One region of the Enterocloster sp. genome, then DNA from elsewhere that is predicted to be linked to it. Evidence: predicted binding sites of a transcription regulator. Region 1 holds the regulator's gene; each other region holds the start of a gene.

Region 1 (5,360 bases):
GAGCCTCGTCCTGCAAAAAATGCAGCCTCCACATCCTCCTTTTTCTCCAGATAATAATCATAATTGCCAATATAATTTACAAAGGACTGTCCGGTCAGATCCAGAATCCGGGTAGCGGTGCGGTTGATGAAATAGCGGTCATGGGACACGTAAAGCACCGTTCCTGTATATCGGTTTAATGCACTTTCCAGAATCTCCTTTGAGGTAATGTCCAGATGGTTGGTGGGCTCGTCAAGGAGCAGGAAATTGGCGTCAGAAAGCATAAGCTTTGCAAGTGAAACGCGACCCCGTTCGCCGCCGCTTAAATCCTTGATCAGCTTAAACACATCATCACCGGTAAAGAGGAAAGAAGCAAGGGTATTGCGGATCTGAGTGTTGTTCATATTGGGATAGGTATCCTGGATTTCCTGAAACAGGGTTTTATCCATGTGGAGGACCTGATGCTCCTGATCGTAGTAGCCGATATGAACCTTGGCGCCCAGGCGGATTTCTCCGGCATCAGCAGGGATCAGGCCGTTTATGATCTTAAGAAGCGTGGTCTTTCCGGTACCGTTATTTCCGATAACCGCAATCCGTTCCCCACGTTTGATTTCAAAGCTGCCATGTGTAAATAATGTCTGAGTATCAAAGGACTTGCTTAAGTCTGTGACGGTGAGTACATCATTTCCGCTGACTACGTCCGGTTCCAGACGGATATCCATGGAATCGTTGATTTCCACTGGCTTTTCCAGACGCTCGATTTTATCCAGCATCTTTTCCCGGCTTTCTGCCCTTCGGATGGATTTTTCACGGTTAAATGATTTTAATTTGGCAATGACCGCTTCCTGATGGCGGATTTCCTGCTGCTGATTTAAGTAAGCACGGATCTGTGCGTCTCTGAGCATGGCTTTTTTATCGCTGTAGGCGGAGTAATTGCCGGAAAACACAGTGGCGGTGCCATTGTCCAGCTCGATGACCTTTGTAACCACACGGTCCAGGAAATACCGGTCGTGGGCCACGATGATCACGCTTCCTGAATAGCCCTTTAAATAGGTTTCCAGCCATGCAATGGACTCCATATCCAGATGGTTGGTAGGCTCGTCCAGAAGAAGGATATCGGGTTTGGTTAAGAGGAGCTTGCCTAAGGATACACGGGTTTTCTGGCCGCCGGAGAGCGCCTGGATGGGCTTTGAAAATTCATCCTCTGAAAATCCCAGACCCTTTAATACCCCCGTAATTTCACTGCGGCAGGCGTAGCCGTTTTCCAGCTCGAACGCGTGGTTTAAGCGGCTGTATTCGGAAAGCATAGCCTCCAGTTCTTCACCGGAGGCAGATTTCATGGACTGTTCAAGGTTTCGCAGACGCTCCTCCATTTCAAGGATAGGCCGCTTTACCTCTAAAAGAGCGTCATAAATGGTCTCAGCGCCCTCCAGATCCTGATGCTGGGCCAGATATCCGATGGAAGCGCCCTTGGCCCAGGTTACACTTCCCTCATCTGGTGCCAGATCACCGATGATGATCTTTAAAAGAGTGGATTTTCCCGCGCCGTTAATCCCTACGACAGCGGCTTTTTCATGTTCCTCTATATGAAATGAGACCCGTTTGAGGATATGGTTATCTCCAAAGGACCGGCTGATGTTGCTGCATGACAGGATCATTTCAAAACTCCTTTTTTAGCATAAATTCTATGTTTTTTGCATAATATGCACCAATCAGTATAATATAGGAACATATTTTTTTCAAGAACATCCTGAAAGTGATTTGACATTTTTTTAACGCCCGATTATAATAGAAAGCATTAGATTGAATCATATAAGGAGAGGGTGGCACAGGATGGAACGCAAGGAAATATCGAAAGCGGTTATTTCGAGACTGCCCCGCTATTACCGCTATCTGGGGGAGCTGATTGAAGAAGAAGTGGAGCGTATCTCTTCCAATGAACTGAGCAACCGCATGAAGGTTACAGCTTCTCAGATCCGCCAGGATCTGAATAATTTCGGCGGCTTCGGACAGCAGGGCTATGGCTATAATGTAAAATATCTGTACTCGGAAATTGCAAAGATTCTGGGAATCGACCAGCAGCACAATCTGATCATCATCGGAGCCGGAAATCTGGGACAGGCAATCGCCAATTATACAAATTTTGAACGGAGAGGTTTTGTGATCAAAGGGATGTTTGATATCAATCCCAAGCTGATCGGTCTGGTGATCCGCGGGATTGAAATCCGGTCCGTGGACGATCTGGAAAGCTTTATAAAAGAGAATGAGATCCAGATCGCGGCTCTTACCATACCAAAGACAAAGGCTCCCGAGATTGCGGATCGTCTGGTAGCAGCAGGAATCAAGGCAATCTGGAATTTCGCCCATACGGATCTTGTTGTACCGGAGGATGTAGTTGTGGAAAATGTGCATCTGTCTGAAAGTCTGATGCGGCTGTCCTACCGGGTATGCAGTATGCTGGACCGGGATGAAAAAAACGAACGCACAGGAAGCAAGTAGGATGATACTGGGAGTTGGAACCGATCTGATCGAAATAAAGCGCATGGAAAAGGCCTGCAGGAGGCCTCATTTTGTCGCTCGCACATTTACGGAGACGGAAAGCCGGCAAGCGAAGGGGTCTGCCTCTAAGCTGGCCGGCTCTTTTGCTGTGAAGGAGGCCGTGGCAAAGATGTTCGGCACCGGGTTCCGGGGATTTATGCCCGGAGATATCGAGGTGCTTCGGGATGAGCTTGGAAAACCCTATGTCAATCTTTACGGCGGCGCTAAAAAGCGATCTGAGGAAATGGGGCTGACACAGATCCATGTGTCTATCTCCAATACAGAGGATTTTGCCATGGCATTTGCAGTGGGCGAAAAGGAAACGTCCGCAGAGAGGAGAACATGATATGAGAACCCTTCTGACAGGTAGAAAGATGAAAGCAGTGGATCATTACACCATCCATGAGGTCGGGATTCCTTCCCTGGTTTTAATGGAGCGGGCAGCTTTGGCGGTCGCAGACTGCGCATTAAAGGCAGCCCGAGCATTTGCCGCACACAGTCCGGTCTGGGCGCTGTGCGGTGTGGGAAATAATGGAGCGGATGCAGCGGCGGCAGCCCGGATGGTTTATTTAAAAGGACTTCCTGCAGTTATTTTTCTGGCCAGTTCAGAGGAAAAGGCGACAGAAGAATTAAAGCTCCAGCTTTCCATTGCCAGGAAGCTGGGGATACCTGTAAAAAAATGGGAACTTATGAAAGAGGAAGCAGAAAACTGCGGGATTCTTTTCGACGGCCTTTTCGGTGTGGGATTAAGCCGGGAAATCCAGGGAGAATACAGAGCCTGTATGGAGCTTGCAGCAGAGATTCTTAAAGGGAATGGAAAAACAAAGCCATGGTGCATTGCTGTCGATATTCCTTCCGGGATCCATTCCGGTACGGGAGCGGTGATGGGGATTGCTCTGAAAGCAGATGAAACCGTAGCCTTTGGCTGGGAGAAGATTGGAACTGCCGTATATCCGGGAAGGGACTATGCGGGAAATGTTACGGTTGCAGACATCGGTTTTCCTGAGGAGGCCTTAAGGGCAGAGCCGGAAGAGGAGGATCCGATCTCTATGGCGTATGCCTGCGAGGAAAGCGATTTAAACCGGGTACCGGAGCGGAAAGCCTATTCAAATAAAGGGACCTTTGGCCGCGTGCTGATCGCAGCAGGCTCTAAAAACATGAGCGGAGCAGCTTATCTTAGCGCTCTTGGAGCCTACAGGGCCGGAGCGGGACTTGTAAAAATCCTGACCGTGGAAGAAAACAGGACGGTTTTACAGACCCTTCTTCCGGAAGCCATTATTTCTTCTTATCGTCCGGAAGAGCTTTTAGGCGGGAGAGAGGATTTTAAGGAACGGATCGAGGCTGAGATGAACTGGGCAGATGTGGTGGTTTTAGGCCCTGGTCTTGGAAGCGAGCCTTATGTGGAATATCTGGTAGAGGATATCCTTACAAGCGCCTTTGTGCCTGTGATCATTGATGCGGACGGCTTAAATACCATTGCATCTCACCCCTATCTGACCTCCTACTATACGGAAAATATTGTGATCACTCCCCATTTGGGGGAAATGGCGCGGCTTACAAGCCAGAAAATCAGTGAAATTCAGGCCGATCTTCCGGCTGCGGCATTTTCCTATGCATCCCACTACGGGATTACCTGCGTTCTTAAAGATGCGGCAGCCGTGACCGCAGGAAAAGAGGGGACTTTATATATCAATACCAGCGGAAGCAGCGCTATGGCAAAGGCCGGATCCGGAGATGTGCTTACCGGCATCCTGGCCGGGCTGATGGCCCTGGGAATGGAGGAAGAGGAAGCAGCCGCTTTGGGCGTTTATATTCATGGGCTGGCAGGAGAGCGTGCAGCCGGAAATAAGCTTCACAGCCTGCTTGCATCAGAGATTGCTGAGGCAGCCGGGGCCTTTATGGATCGGCAGAAGGAGGAAATCAAAACAAAATGAGACCTTACAGCAGAGTATATGCAACGGTAAATCTGGATGCCGTTGTTTCTAATATGAAAGCTATGAGAGAGGCCCTTCCGGCCTCTACAGCCATTATGGGTGTCGTAAAGGCAGACGGCTACGGCCATGGAGCAGTTCCGGTGGCCTGGGCCATGGATCCGTATGTGGAAGGTTATGCGGTATCTAATATAGACGAAGGGATCAATCTGCGCCGCCATGGGATCCAAAAACCGATCCTGATTTTAGGTGTGACCCACAGACAGCGGTTTGAGGAGCTTTTGCAGTACAAGATCACCCCGGCTATGTTCCGTTTAAAAGAAGCCAAGGAATTATCCTGTCTGGCAAAGGAAAGAGGCCTTACGGCCAAAATCCATCTGGCCCTTGATACAGGCATGAGCCGGATCGGCATGGCTCCCAGCAGGGATGCTGCAAAGGAGGCAGCCGGGATGGCGTCCCTTCCGGGCATTGAAATCGAGGGGCTTTTTACCCATTTTGCAAGAGCAGATGAGACAGACAAGACCTTTTACAGGGAGCAGTATGACAAATATCTGGCTTTTTTAGGTTATCTGGAGGAATATGGGGTCAATATTCCCATCCGCCACTGTTCCAACAGCGCCGGGATCGTAGAAGATCTGGATTCAAACCATATGGATATGGTCCGTGCCGGAATCTGTATTTATGGTCTTTATCCATCGGATGAAGTGGATCGAAGCCGGATCCGACTGACGCCTATAATGGAAATTAAGAGCTTTATCACCTATATTAAGGAAATAGGACCAAAAACGCCAGTAAGCTACGGCAGCACCTTTGTATCAGATAAGACTATGCGGGTGGCAACCATTCCTACCGGATATGCGGACGGTTACAACCGCGCTTTGTCCAATAAAGGTTTTGTCCTTATCCGCGGAA
Region 2 (5,360 bases), on a different contig from region 1:
AGGTTACAGTCCAGTTTTTGAATACAGGCTTTGATTTTCTGAGCATGGGTGAAATGGAAACCCGGATGACAAAGGAAGAACTGGCTCTGGATATTCTGGAATGTCTGGGACAGTATTATTCTATTTATTACAATTTCATGGAGCACCAGACCAATGTGCGCTTCCGGGTAGTTTATAAGAGCGATGAAGGAGTGGAAACGGTGTATACCAATGTACCGGAACTTTCGCTGGATGAGCTGAGAGGATTTGGAAAATACCTGTTTATTCCCGGAAATACCATTCGTATGGATACGAATCTGGCGGTCATTCCCCAGAATGCGGCTGCTCTTTTGGAAACATGGAATCCGAATAATAATGACCAGAATTATCTGGTGGTTTCGGTTGATACCACATATCCTTATGTTGACAGCTATTCCGAAGAGTCTGCCCAGTACCGCAGTGTGAGAAATGCGTTTATTATGGGAATGGGCGGAGTAATTGTCGGATTCATCGGTCTGTTTGCGGCGTTAGTATGGCTGGTGTTCCTGTCGGGACATACAGACAATCTGGACAGCGAGATACGCCTTTATCCGGTTGATCGGATTCCTACGGAGGTATGCATTCTCCTGGGGGCTGTAGCAGCAGCGGTGCTCCTTTTGTGGGGGAAACGGCTTGGAATGATGGTAATCGGTCTTTTTTTCAGTGAGGAACATCTGCCTTTCTGGAATAAGATGCTTCGATATCTGATCATTTACAGCTGTGCAGTTCCCTGCGGTTTCAGTCTTCTGCGCCGATACAAGGCCGGAACGCTTTGGACGGGGAGTCTTGGAAAAAGAGGGACTGCGGCATTTAAAGCTTATCGGGAAAAGACCAGCTATGCAGTAGGCGGAGCGCTGTGTTATCTTACTTTTTTAGGCTGCAACGGCTTTATGATGTGGCTGATTCTCTTTTTATTTACAACCAGAGGAGAACGGATCAGCTACCGGATCATGTATTATGTTGTGCTTGTGCTGTTTGTATGGCTCGACGGCTGGGTATTTCACCGGCTGTTTAGGGAAGCCTGCCAGAGAGATCTGCTGGATCAGGCCATCAGTACCATTTCTACCGGAGATACGGGCTACCGTCTGGACACTTCCATGCTCACAGGCAAGGAAAAGAAAATGGGAGAGCATATCAATAATATTACCAGCGGTCTGGACACTGCTCTTCAGGAAAAGGTAAAAAGCGAGCGGTTAAAGGCAGATCTGATCACCAATGTGTCCCATGATATCAAGACGCCTCTTACTTCTATTATTAACTATGTAGATCTCTTAAAGCGGCAGAAAATCCAGGATCCCAAAATCGCCGCTTATCTGGAGGTGCTGGATCAGAAGTCTCAGAGATTAAAGACGCTGACAGAAGATCTGGTAGAAGCCTCAAAGGCCAGTTCAGGCAATCTGAAGCTGGAGGTTTCGGATATTAACCTGGTAGAGCTGGTTCAGCAGACAAACGGTGAGTTTGAAGAGCGTTTTGCTCTGCGCCGTCTGGAGCTGATCCAGACGCTGCCGGAGGAGATCATTATGATCCGGGCAGATGGAAGGCGCCTGTGGAGAGTTCTGGAAAATCTGTATACGAACGCCTTTAAATATGCCCAGGAGGGCAGCCGCGTCTATGTAGACGTAAGAGAAGAGGGAGATAAGGCCGTATTTACGATCAAGAATATTTCTGAAAAGCCTTTGAATATCAGTCCGGATGAGCTTACAGAGCGATTTGTACGGGGCGATGTGGCAAGAACCACAGAAGGCAGCGGATTGGGACTTTCCATTGCAAGAAGCTTAACACAGCTTCAGAAGGGAGAGTTTATCATCAGTATTGACGGCGATCTGTTTAAAGCCCAGGTAGCTTTTCCTGTGGAACGGCGGGAGAGGAAGGCGGAACGAATAGCGGAGGAAATACCGTCTGATTCCAGCGAATGGGAAGATACATAAAGAAAAAGGCTCTCCGAAATCAGCTTCGGAGGGCCTTTTTGAACCCTAAATAATGTGATATGTAAGATCGGTCTACTGTTTACTGATACTCAAATACATTGATCCAGCTCTCTAAGAGCTCCTTTTCCTCAGGACGCTTATAGGCCAGCTGAGCTGCGGCTACTACAGGGAGCCAGCCCTGCACATAGCGTTTTTCTGTACCGGTTTTTTCGCAGAACAGATCCATGTACAGCTCCGCTCTTTTGCGGTCCTTTAAGCTTAACAGAAGGTAGGTTCTCGCCACATCGGCGCTGGCATTTCCCTGGGAAGCATGTACCCAGTCAATGACATACCATTTGCCATCATCACTTACGATGATGTTGGATGGATTGAAATCGCCGTGGCAGAGCTTGGTATGCTTGGGCATTCCGTCCAGTCTGGTCATCAGCTCATAGCGTGTGCTGTCGTCCAGCTGCTCCACGGATTTGAGGGCGCGGATGGTTTTTTCCTTCAGTTTGTTTAACAGAGGGCAGGCCTGCTTATGGATCAGAAGGTGGAGATCCACCATGCCTTCCATGTATTCTTCCAGCTTGTCCGGATTTTCATCCATTAACTGCTGTAAGGTCTTTCCCTCTACGTATTCCTTCAGGATGGACCATTTTCCATCAACAACAGAAACCCCCAGGATCTTAGGAACGTTGAGCGCCTCGATATCCTCCACCCGCGCGTTGCACAGGGCTTCATTCAGAACCTCGGCTTTCGGGAATCCATCACAGAATTCCTTGATGGCAGTGCTGCCGTCACGATAAACGGTTTTCTTTTCACTTGTGAAAACTAATTCTCTTGCCATAATCATACTCTCCTTCCACACATTATATACGGTACTGCGCCGGTTTCCCGCCGCACTGTACTTATTCTACTACAAGGGCGGTAAAAAGTACATACTAAATTTGATAAATTTTTAACGTACTTTTGGGAAATACACTGGTAACAATTCCCTTTTACTTAAAATCGGAAGATGGCCGTACCATAAGCGGGGAGAGGATAGGCCACAGAATAGGGCTTTCCATCGCATTCTTCCTTGACGGATGTGTAGGAAGGACACTGAGAAGCCTTGTAGGCACCGTGTTCATTGTCCAGTAGCAGCGTATATTTACATTTTTTAGGAACTCCTACCCGGTAGTCGGGACGGGCTACGGGTGTGAAATTTATAACAAACAACAGGTTCTTTTTGCCGGTTTCATCTCTGCGGATAAAGCTGAAAATACTTCGGTCCCCGTCGTTGGCATTTACCCATTCAAAACCGTTCCAGTCATTGTCCAGACGGTACAGACAGGGATATTTTTTATAAATGTGCAGCAGATCACGGACGTATTCCTGAAGCTTTCTGTGGCTGTCTTCATCTGCCAGATGCCAGTCCAGAGCCACCTTTTCATCCCATTCATGCCACTGGCCGAAATCCTGTCCCATAAAGAGCAGCTTTTTGCCCGGATGGCCCAGCATAAAGGTATATCCGGCTTTCAGGTTGGAAAACTTGTCTTCTCCCAGACCGGGCATTTTGTTGATCATGGAGCATTTTAAATGAACTACCTCGTCATGGGACAACACCAGGATATAATTTTCGCTGTTAAAATAAGTCAGGCTGAAAGTCATCCGGTTGTGGTTATATTTGCGGAAATAGGGATCCAGCTTCATGTACTCCAGAAAATCGTGCATCCAGCCCATGTTCCACTTAAAGGTAAAGCCCAGTCCGTCCTGCTCAGGATGCTTTGTCACATTGGGCCAGGCGGTAGATTCTTCCGCGATCATCAGTACGCCGAGATTGCGTCCCTGAACGACAGTATTTAAGTGCTTGAAAAACTCAATGGCCTCCAGATTCTGGTTTCCGCCGTAGATATTGGGTACCCACTGTCCGTCCTGGCGGCTATAGTCCAGATAGAGCATGGAAGCAACTGCATCCACTCTCAAACCATCCACATGGTACTGCTCTACCCAGTAAAGGGCATTGCTGATGAGGAAGTCCTTGACCTCGTTTTTTCCGTAATCAAAAACCTTTGTGCCCCAGTCCGGATGTTCGCCCTTGCGCGGATCTTCATATTCATAGAGGGGATGGCCGTCAAAATCAGCCAGTCCGTGGGCGTCCTTTGGAAAATGGGCAGGTACCCAGTCCAAAATGACGCCGATACCGTTTTTATGGAGATAATTTACAAAATACATGAAATCCTTTGGCGAGCCATATCGGGAGGTAGGCGCAAAATATCCGGTTACCTGATAGCCCCAGGAGCCGTCATAGGGATGTTCCGCAATTCCCATAAGCTCTACATGGGTGTATCCCATTTCCTTCACATAGGCAGCCAGCTCATGGGCGGCCTCGATATATGTATAGCAGCCGTCTTTTTCCGGGCGATTCTTTTTACGCCAGGAGCCCAGATGAACTTCATAGATGCTCATGGGCTGCTTTTCAGGGTCTTTCTGAGCCCGCTTGGTGATCCAGTCTGTATCTGCCCAGGAAAAGCCGGAGAGGTCGGCTGTTACAGAAGCGGTGCCGGGTCTGTATTCTGCGCTGAAAGCAAAGGGATCGGCCTTATAAAGGATTTTTCCCGTATCGGTAGTAATGGCAAATTTGTAGAGTTCACCTGTTTTCATATCTGGGTTAAAGTATTCCCAAATTCCCATATCAGAGATTTTTTTCATGGGATTGGCATCAGGGTTCCAGCCATTGAAGTCGCCTACCAGATGAACCTGCTCTGCATGCGGAGCCCAAACGGCAAAATAAATCCCTGATTTTCCTTTAAAAGTCATGGGATGAGCCCCCAGTTTCTGGTAAATATCATAATGAGTGCCGGCTCCGAAGAGATAGCAGTCCAGCTCCGAGATCATACCTGTTCTGGCAGGCGCTGAAGCTCTGGAAGAAGTTCCTGTTTTTTTTGCGGCAGCGGTTGGTTTTTCCGGTGTGCTTTTTCTTACAGCCATATTACGGTTCCCCCTTGATCTTAAGAACTGCTCCGTCACAGCCCTTTAATGTAATCTGCAGTTTTCCGTCTCGAATGGGGAGGATCTCGCCATCCTCAAGAAGATTTACAGCCTGAGAGGCAGCCATGGGAACAGGAATATTTAATACAGCTTCGTTATCGTCATTGTTTAAAGCGGTAATGATCAGGCTGTGTTCACCGTGTCTGGCAAAGGCGTATTGACGGTTGGTTAAAAGCAGTTCCTGATAGCGTCCCATATGAAGCTCTTCATTCTCCTGATGAATGATACCCAGCTTTGAAATACGGTCTGTAAGGGTACAGCGGAGGGAATCAAACGCATCTGGTGAAATGGCAGGCCGCAGGGCGTCGTCGCAGGAGGGCGTCCGTTTCCCTTCGATTCCCCATTCGCCTCCGTAGTAGATGGATGGGATGCCCGGAAGGGTCATCAGGCAGGTGTATACGG
Region 3 (5,360 bases), on a different contig from region 1:
TGAACGTCAGAGAATACGGTATATGTGATTCCCATTTCATTTAAACGGTCTGTAATTACATTTGTGTAGCCGTTCTTGTACAGGAAGGAGTCTGTTACGATAAAGGCTCTCTTCTTGCCCATTACATCCTTTAATTCGTTTAATGCTACAGGCAGACAGCCCTTCTTAAAGTAAACCTTCTCAGGTGTACGGAACCACAGCATATTTTCTCTCCTCTCAGCAACAGTCTTAATGTTCAGCAGATGCTTAACGCCAACGTTCTCAGATACGGAGTTTCCGCCCCAGGAACCGCAGCCCAGTGTAAGAGACGGAGCCAGCTTAAAGTTGTACAGATCGCCGATACCGCCGTGGGAGGAAGGTGTATTTACAAGAATACGGCAGGTCTTCATTCTTTCTGCATGCTTCATCATCTTTTCTTTTTCATTTACATTGATGTACAGAGAAGAGGTATGGCCGTAGCCGCCGTCTGCTACCAGACGCTCTGCCTTATCCAGAGCCTCGTCAAAGGTCTTAGCCTTGTACATAGCCAGTACAGGAGACAGCTTTTCGTGAGCAAACTCCTCGCTGATATCTACAGACTCAACCTCGCCGATGATAATCTTTGTATCAACCGGAACATCCACACCTGCCAGCTTTGCGATGGTGTATGCAGACTGTCCTACGATCTTTGCATTTAATGCCCCGTTGATCAGGATGGTCTTTCTTACCTTTTCAATCTCACCCTGCTTTAAGAAATAGCAGCCTCTGTATTCAAATTCCTTCTTAACAGCCTCATATACAGGCTCCAGAACAGTTACAGACTGCTCAGAAGCACAGATCATACCATTATCAAAGGTCTTGGAATGGATAATGGAGTTAACTGCCATACGGATATCAGCCGTATCGTCAATGATAACCGGCGTATTTCCAGCGCCAACGCCCAGCGCAGGCTTACCGGAAGAATATGCAGCCTTAACCATGCCCGGGCCACCAGTTGCCAGGATGATATCAGCGTCTCTCATTACCTCATTGGTCAGCTCCAGGGAAGGAACGTCGATCCATCCAATGATCCCCTCAGGAGCGCCTGCCTTAACAGCAGCCTCCAGCACAACCTTGGCAGCCTCAATGGTACTCTTCTTTGCTCTTGGATGTGGGGAAATGATGATGGCATTGCGTGTCTTTAAGGAAATCAGTGTCTTAAAGATTGCAGTGGAGGTTGGATTTGTAGTAGGGATAACAGCTGCGATCAGGCCGATTGGCTCTGCAATTTTCTTTATACCGTACTCCTTATCCTCCTCAACCACACCAACGGTCTTTGTATTCTTGTATGCATTGTAGATATACTCAGCTGCGTAGTTGTTCTTGATTACTTTATCCTCAACCACGCCCATTCCGGTCTCTTCTACCGCCATCTTTGCCAGCGGAATACGCATCTTATTCGCTGCGCTTGCTGCCGCGAAAAAGATCTTATCTACCTGCTCCTGTGTGTAGGTTGCAAATACCTTCTGAGCCTCGCGCATTGCTGCCATCTTGGCGTTCAGTCCCTCTACGCTGTCAATGATCTCCGGAACTACCTGCTCGGTCTTCTTTGCCATTTCCATTTCCTCCATTTTCCTTGTGTTTGTGTTTGTATTCGGAATGTTTGTCAATTTATTAACAATTTAACTATCCGCATTATATAACATCGTTAAAAAAATGTCAACCATATTTTTTCTTTTTTCAGGTTTTGCGCAAATTTTTAGTCTCAGAGCATACTCTATCGATTCACCAATGGCAAAAAGATTGTTAAATATATAACACCATTTTGGATATTTTGTATAATTTTAAAACCTATCCACTGCTATTTTATAAATTATGGTAAAATATACCTGACAACTATAAAAATAAAACTGTAACATAAGGAGAGCTTTTCTATGTTTCGGCCAATGCCACGTTACGGACAGCAGCTGGAGCTGAAAAAAGGCATCTGCACGCCGATACATACCATTGTGCAAATGCCTTTTTGTATTCTTATTACAGATATTTTTTAAGGGTATCCACCTTATCTAACTTCTCCCAAGGAAGGTCAAGGTCATTGCGGCCAAAATGTCCGTAAGCAGCGGTCTGCTTGTAGATCGGACGACGCAGATCCAGCATACGGATGATTCCAGCCGGACGAAGGTCAAAGTTCTCGCGGATGATCTCTACCAGCTTCTCCTCACTGAGCTTTCCTGTTCCGAAGGTCTCTACCATAATAGAGGTTGGGTGAGCCACGCCGATTGCATAGGACAGCTGGATCTCGCACTTATCAGCCAGACCGGCAGCTACGATATTCTTAGCCACATAGCGGGCCGCATAAGCTGCAGAACGGTCTACCTTGGTGCAGTCCTTACCGGAAAATGCGCCGCCGCCGTGACGTGCCGTTCCGCCGTAGGAATCTACAATAATCTTGCGTCCGGTCAGACCGCTGTCTCCGTGAGGTCCGCCGATTACAAAGCGTCCTGTAGGATTGATAAAGAACTTTGTATTCTCATCTACCATATCTGCAGGAATAATTTCATCAAATACATACTTCTTGATATCTGCATGGATCTGCTCCTGAGTTACATTCTCATCATGCTGAGTGGACAGAACCACTGCATCCAGACGAACCGGCTTTCCATTCTCGTCATACTCTACTGTAACCTGAGTCTTTCCGTCCGGACGAAGGTACTTTAAGGTACCGTTCTTTCTTACCTCAGTCAGTCTTCTAGCCAGCTTGTGAGCCATGGAAATAGGATATGGCATATACTCCTCTGTCTCGTTGCTTGCATAGCCGAACATCATACCCTGGTCGCCTGCACCAATGGCGTCCAGCTCTTCCTCGGACATACGGTTTTCCTTTGCCTCAAGAGCCTTGTCAACACCCATAGCAATGTCGGAGGACTGCTCGTCAATGGCGGTAATCACGCCGCAGGTATCACAGTCAAAACCATATTTTGCACGGTCATAGCCAATCTCGCGAACCGTCTCTCTTACGATCTTCTGGATATCTACATATGCCTTTGTGGTGATCTCGCCCATAACCAGCACCAGTCCTGTGGTGGTCGCTGTCTCGCAGGCAACGCGGCTCATGGGATCCTGCTCCATTAAAGCGTCTAAAATCGCATCAGAAATCGCGTCGCACATTTTGTCCGGATGGCCTTCAGTTACAGATTCAGATGTAAATAATCTTCTCTCCATCAATCATTCTCCTTTTCTTTGCTGTAAAATAAATACATACTGTACTGTGTTTCGTGTCATTTAAGCAGGTGTAATCCTCTGCCCTCTGGCAAAAAGAAAAGTCCGCAGCAACGGCGGACTTGAAAATATCAGATCTTCAAATCCTCTTATTGCTCGATCAAGCACATCAAAAAGCTCTTTTTAAAACTTTATAAGCTGCACTCCTCGCTCAGGCTGGCACCTTCCGGCCCTTTCGCACACCGCATAAGCACTGCTTACGGGATACTCAACCGGGGTTGCCGTGACTTCACAGGTCCTTTATACCTCCATCACTCTGAATAAGGGATATTTACGAACGTTTTCTATTGTGAAATGACTACCAGCATATATTAAATCATTTTTTCTTTCCTGTCAATATACATTTTTCCGCGCAAAAAATCCCGGCAAAGTTCCATCTCCTCTGCCGGAATTTTCATTAAAACAATCTTTTTACCGGATCACAATCCGTCCCTGTCCTTCGGGATTCTCATATTCAGAGGATACAGAACCGCCCAGACCCTGAATATAGGTGGATAATACATCTACATCCACCATAACCTCATCCTTTATAATATTGCAGCCATTAAACATGGTCATGCCGTCCCCACCGGACTTTAACATATAATTATGGGAAGCCACTGTGTAAGTCTTATTCAGATCAATGGGCTGTCCGCCAACCAGAATATCCGTAACTCTGTACGGCCCGTCTACACTGACAAAATTACCCTTATCATCCACCTTTATACTGGATTTTACAGAGCTGTCAATGGTATAGGTCAGACCGGATACATGCATGAAGCCTCCGGACTCCTCAGGATAATTCTTAGCGCCCATTTCCAGGGCATCCTTGATCTGCTGTCCTGTCACCTCTGCCACACATCCCATGTTTCCAAATGGGAATACAGCCAGTGTATCCTCATATGTAATGGTTCCGGACTCAATATCTGTGCGGACGCCTCCGCCATTGCAAAGTCCGATGTCTGCTCCCAGCTGAACTCTGTAAGCATCTGCCGCCAGATCACCAAGATTAGTTTCGCCATTTCTTATCCGGCGTTCTCCGGTGGCCTCATCCTTGATCGTCAGCTTGTACGCTGTACTTCCCAATGGGGTCTTTAAGGTTTCGTTAAACTGCCCCTTGATCTGCTCGATCAGGCTGTGGGTATCCGGATCCACTGCACGGCCATTTTCATTTACAACACTGCCCTGGCGGATGGTAAGAACCATTCCGGGATAAATGGTACCCGGATCAGAAATCTTATCCCGATTGCTGTCATAAATCTCTCTCCAGCGGTCATAGCTTCCCAGCTCTCTCTTGGCGATCCTGCTTAAGGAATCATTCTTCTGAACCGTATAGGTACGATTTACTTCTGAAGGCACAACCTCTGAGATCAGCTCTGTGGAAATCGTTCCATCTGTATGAATGGTCATCTTTCCAATATTTGCCAGCTTAGTGCCTGTCTGGGTAACGATAACATCCTTTCCGTCTGCATCCTTTACTATCATGGATAGTGTAGTTTCATGGGAATGTCCGTCAATGCAGGCATCCACGCCCCGGATATGACCGATCAGGCTTCCGGCACTCCAGCGCTCTGTGATTCCATTTTCTCCCAGATGTCCAACTAAAATCACAAATTCCGCTCCTTCAGCCCTGGCACTGTCCACTGCCGACTGCACCTGATTGTAAAATGCAGTTCCGTCTGCATCCTCACAGAAGGAATAGATATAATTTCCATTCGCATCCTGGAAATAAGCAGGCGTAGATTTTGTAAAGCTTTCCGGTGTGGAAACGCCCACATAAGCCACCTGTGTATCACCGTAAGAAATCATCTTATAGGGTGCAAATACAGACTGTCCGGAAGCAGTGCTGATAAAGTTGCAGGAATAATATCCGCAGTTTAATTTTCCTGCCAATTCCAGAAAGCTGGGCATACCGTAGTCAAACTCATGATTTCCCGGAACTGCCACATCATATCCTGTCTGATTCATGATATCAATGATATAACCGCCCTCGGACAGAGTTCCTACCGGAGCACCCTGGATGGCATCACCTGCATCCACCAGAGTAACATATGGTGTCTGGTTCATCATTTGCTTTTTGTACAGCGCCAATCCGCCGTAACCGATGTTTTCATCAATTGCGCAGTGAACATCATTGGTATATA

What was found. The regulator Rex, encoded in region 1, represses fermentation and respiration genes when NADH is low (regulators of the CRP and FNR family bind a similar motif). The targets are predictions, from matches to a motif close to ATTGTTAANTANTTAACAAT.
Region 2: the regulator Rex is predicted to act here: its motif matches at 2,875-2,894, upstream of ACZM6M_RS15045 (phosphotransferase family protein).
Region 3: the regulator Rex is predicted to act here: its motif matches at 1,621-1,640, upstream of adhE (bifunctional acetaldehyde-CoA/alcohol dehydrogenase).

What each region holds. Positions count from the first base shown of each region.
Region 1 covers NZ_DBMACH010000010.1:74,464-79,823, forward strand. Annotated here, with positions in the region: gene abc-f (ribosomal protection-like ABC-F family protein) at 1-1,637, opposite strand, end outside; gene ACZM6M_RS11855 (redox-sensing transcriptional repressor Rex) at 1,813-2,478, shown strand; gene acpS (holo-ACP synthase) at 2,480-2,863, shown strand; gene ACZM6M_RS11865 (NAD(P)H-hydrate dehydratase) at 2,865-4,451, shown strand; gene alr (alanine racemase) at 4,448-5,360, shown strand, end outside.
Region 2 covers NZ_DBMACH010000018.1:13,799-19,158, reverse strand. Annotated here, with positions in the region: gene ACZM6M_RS15050 (sensor histidine kinase) at 1-1,946, shown strand, start outside; gene ACZM6M_RS15045 (phosphotransferase family protein) at 2,026-2,775, opposite strand; gene glgB (1,4-alpha-glucan branching protein GlgB) at 2,931-4,898, opposite strand; gene ACZM6M_RS15035 (alpha-amylase family glycosyl hydrolase) at 4,900-5,360, opposite strand, start outside.
Region 3 covers NZ_DBMACH010000022.1:28,927-34,286, reverse strand. Annotated here, with positions in the region: gene adhE (bifunctional acetaldehyde-CoA/alcohol dehydrogenase) at 1-1,574, opposite strand, end outside; gene metK (methionine adenosyltransferase) at 1,993-3,180, opposite strand; SAM riboswitch class I at 3,366-3,504, opposite strand; gene ACZM6M_RS16300 (5'-nucleotidase C-terminal domain-containing protein) at 3,649-5,360, opposite strand, start outside.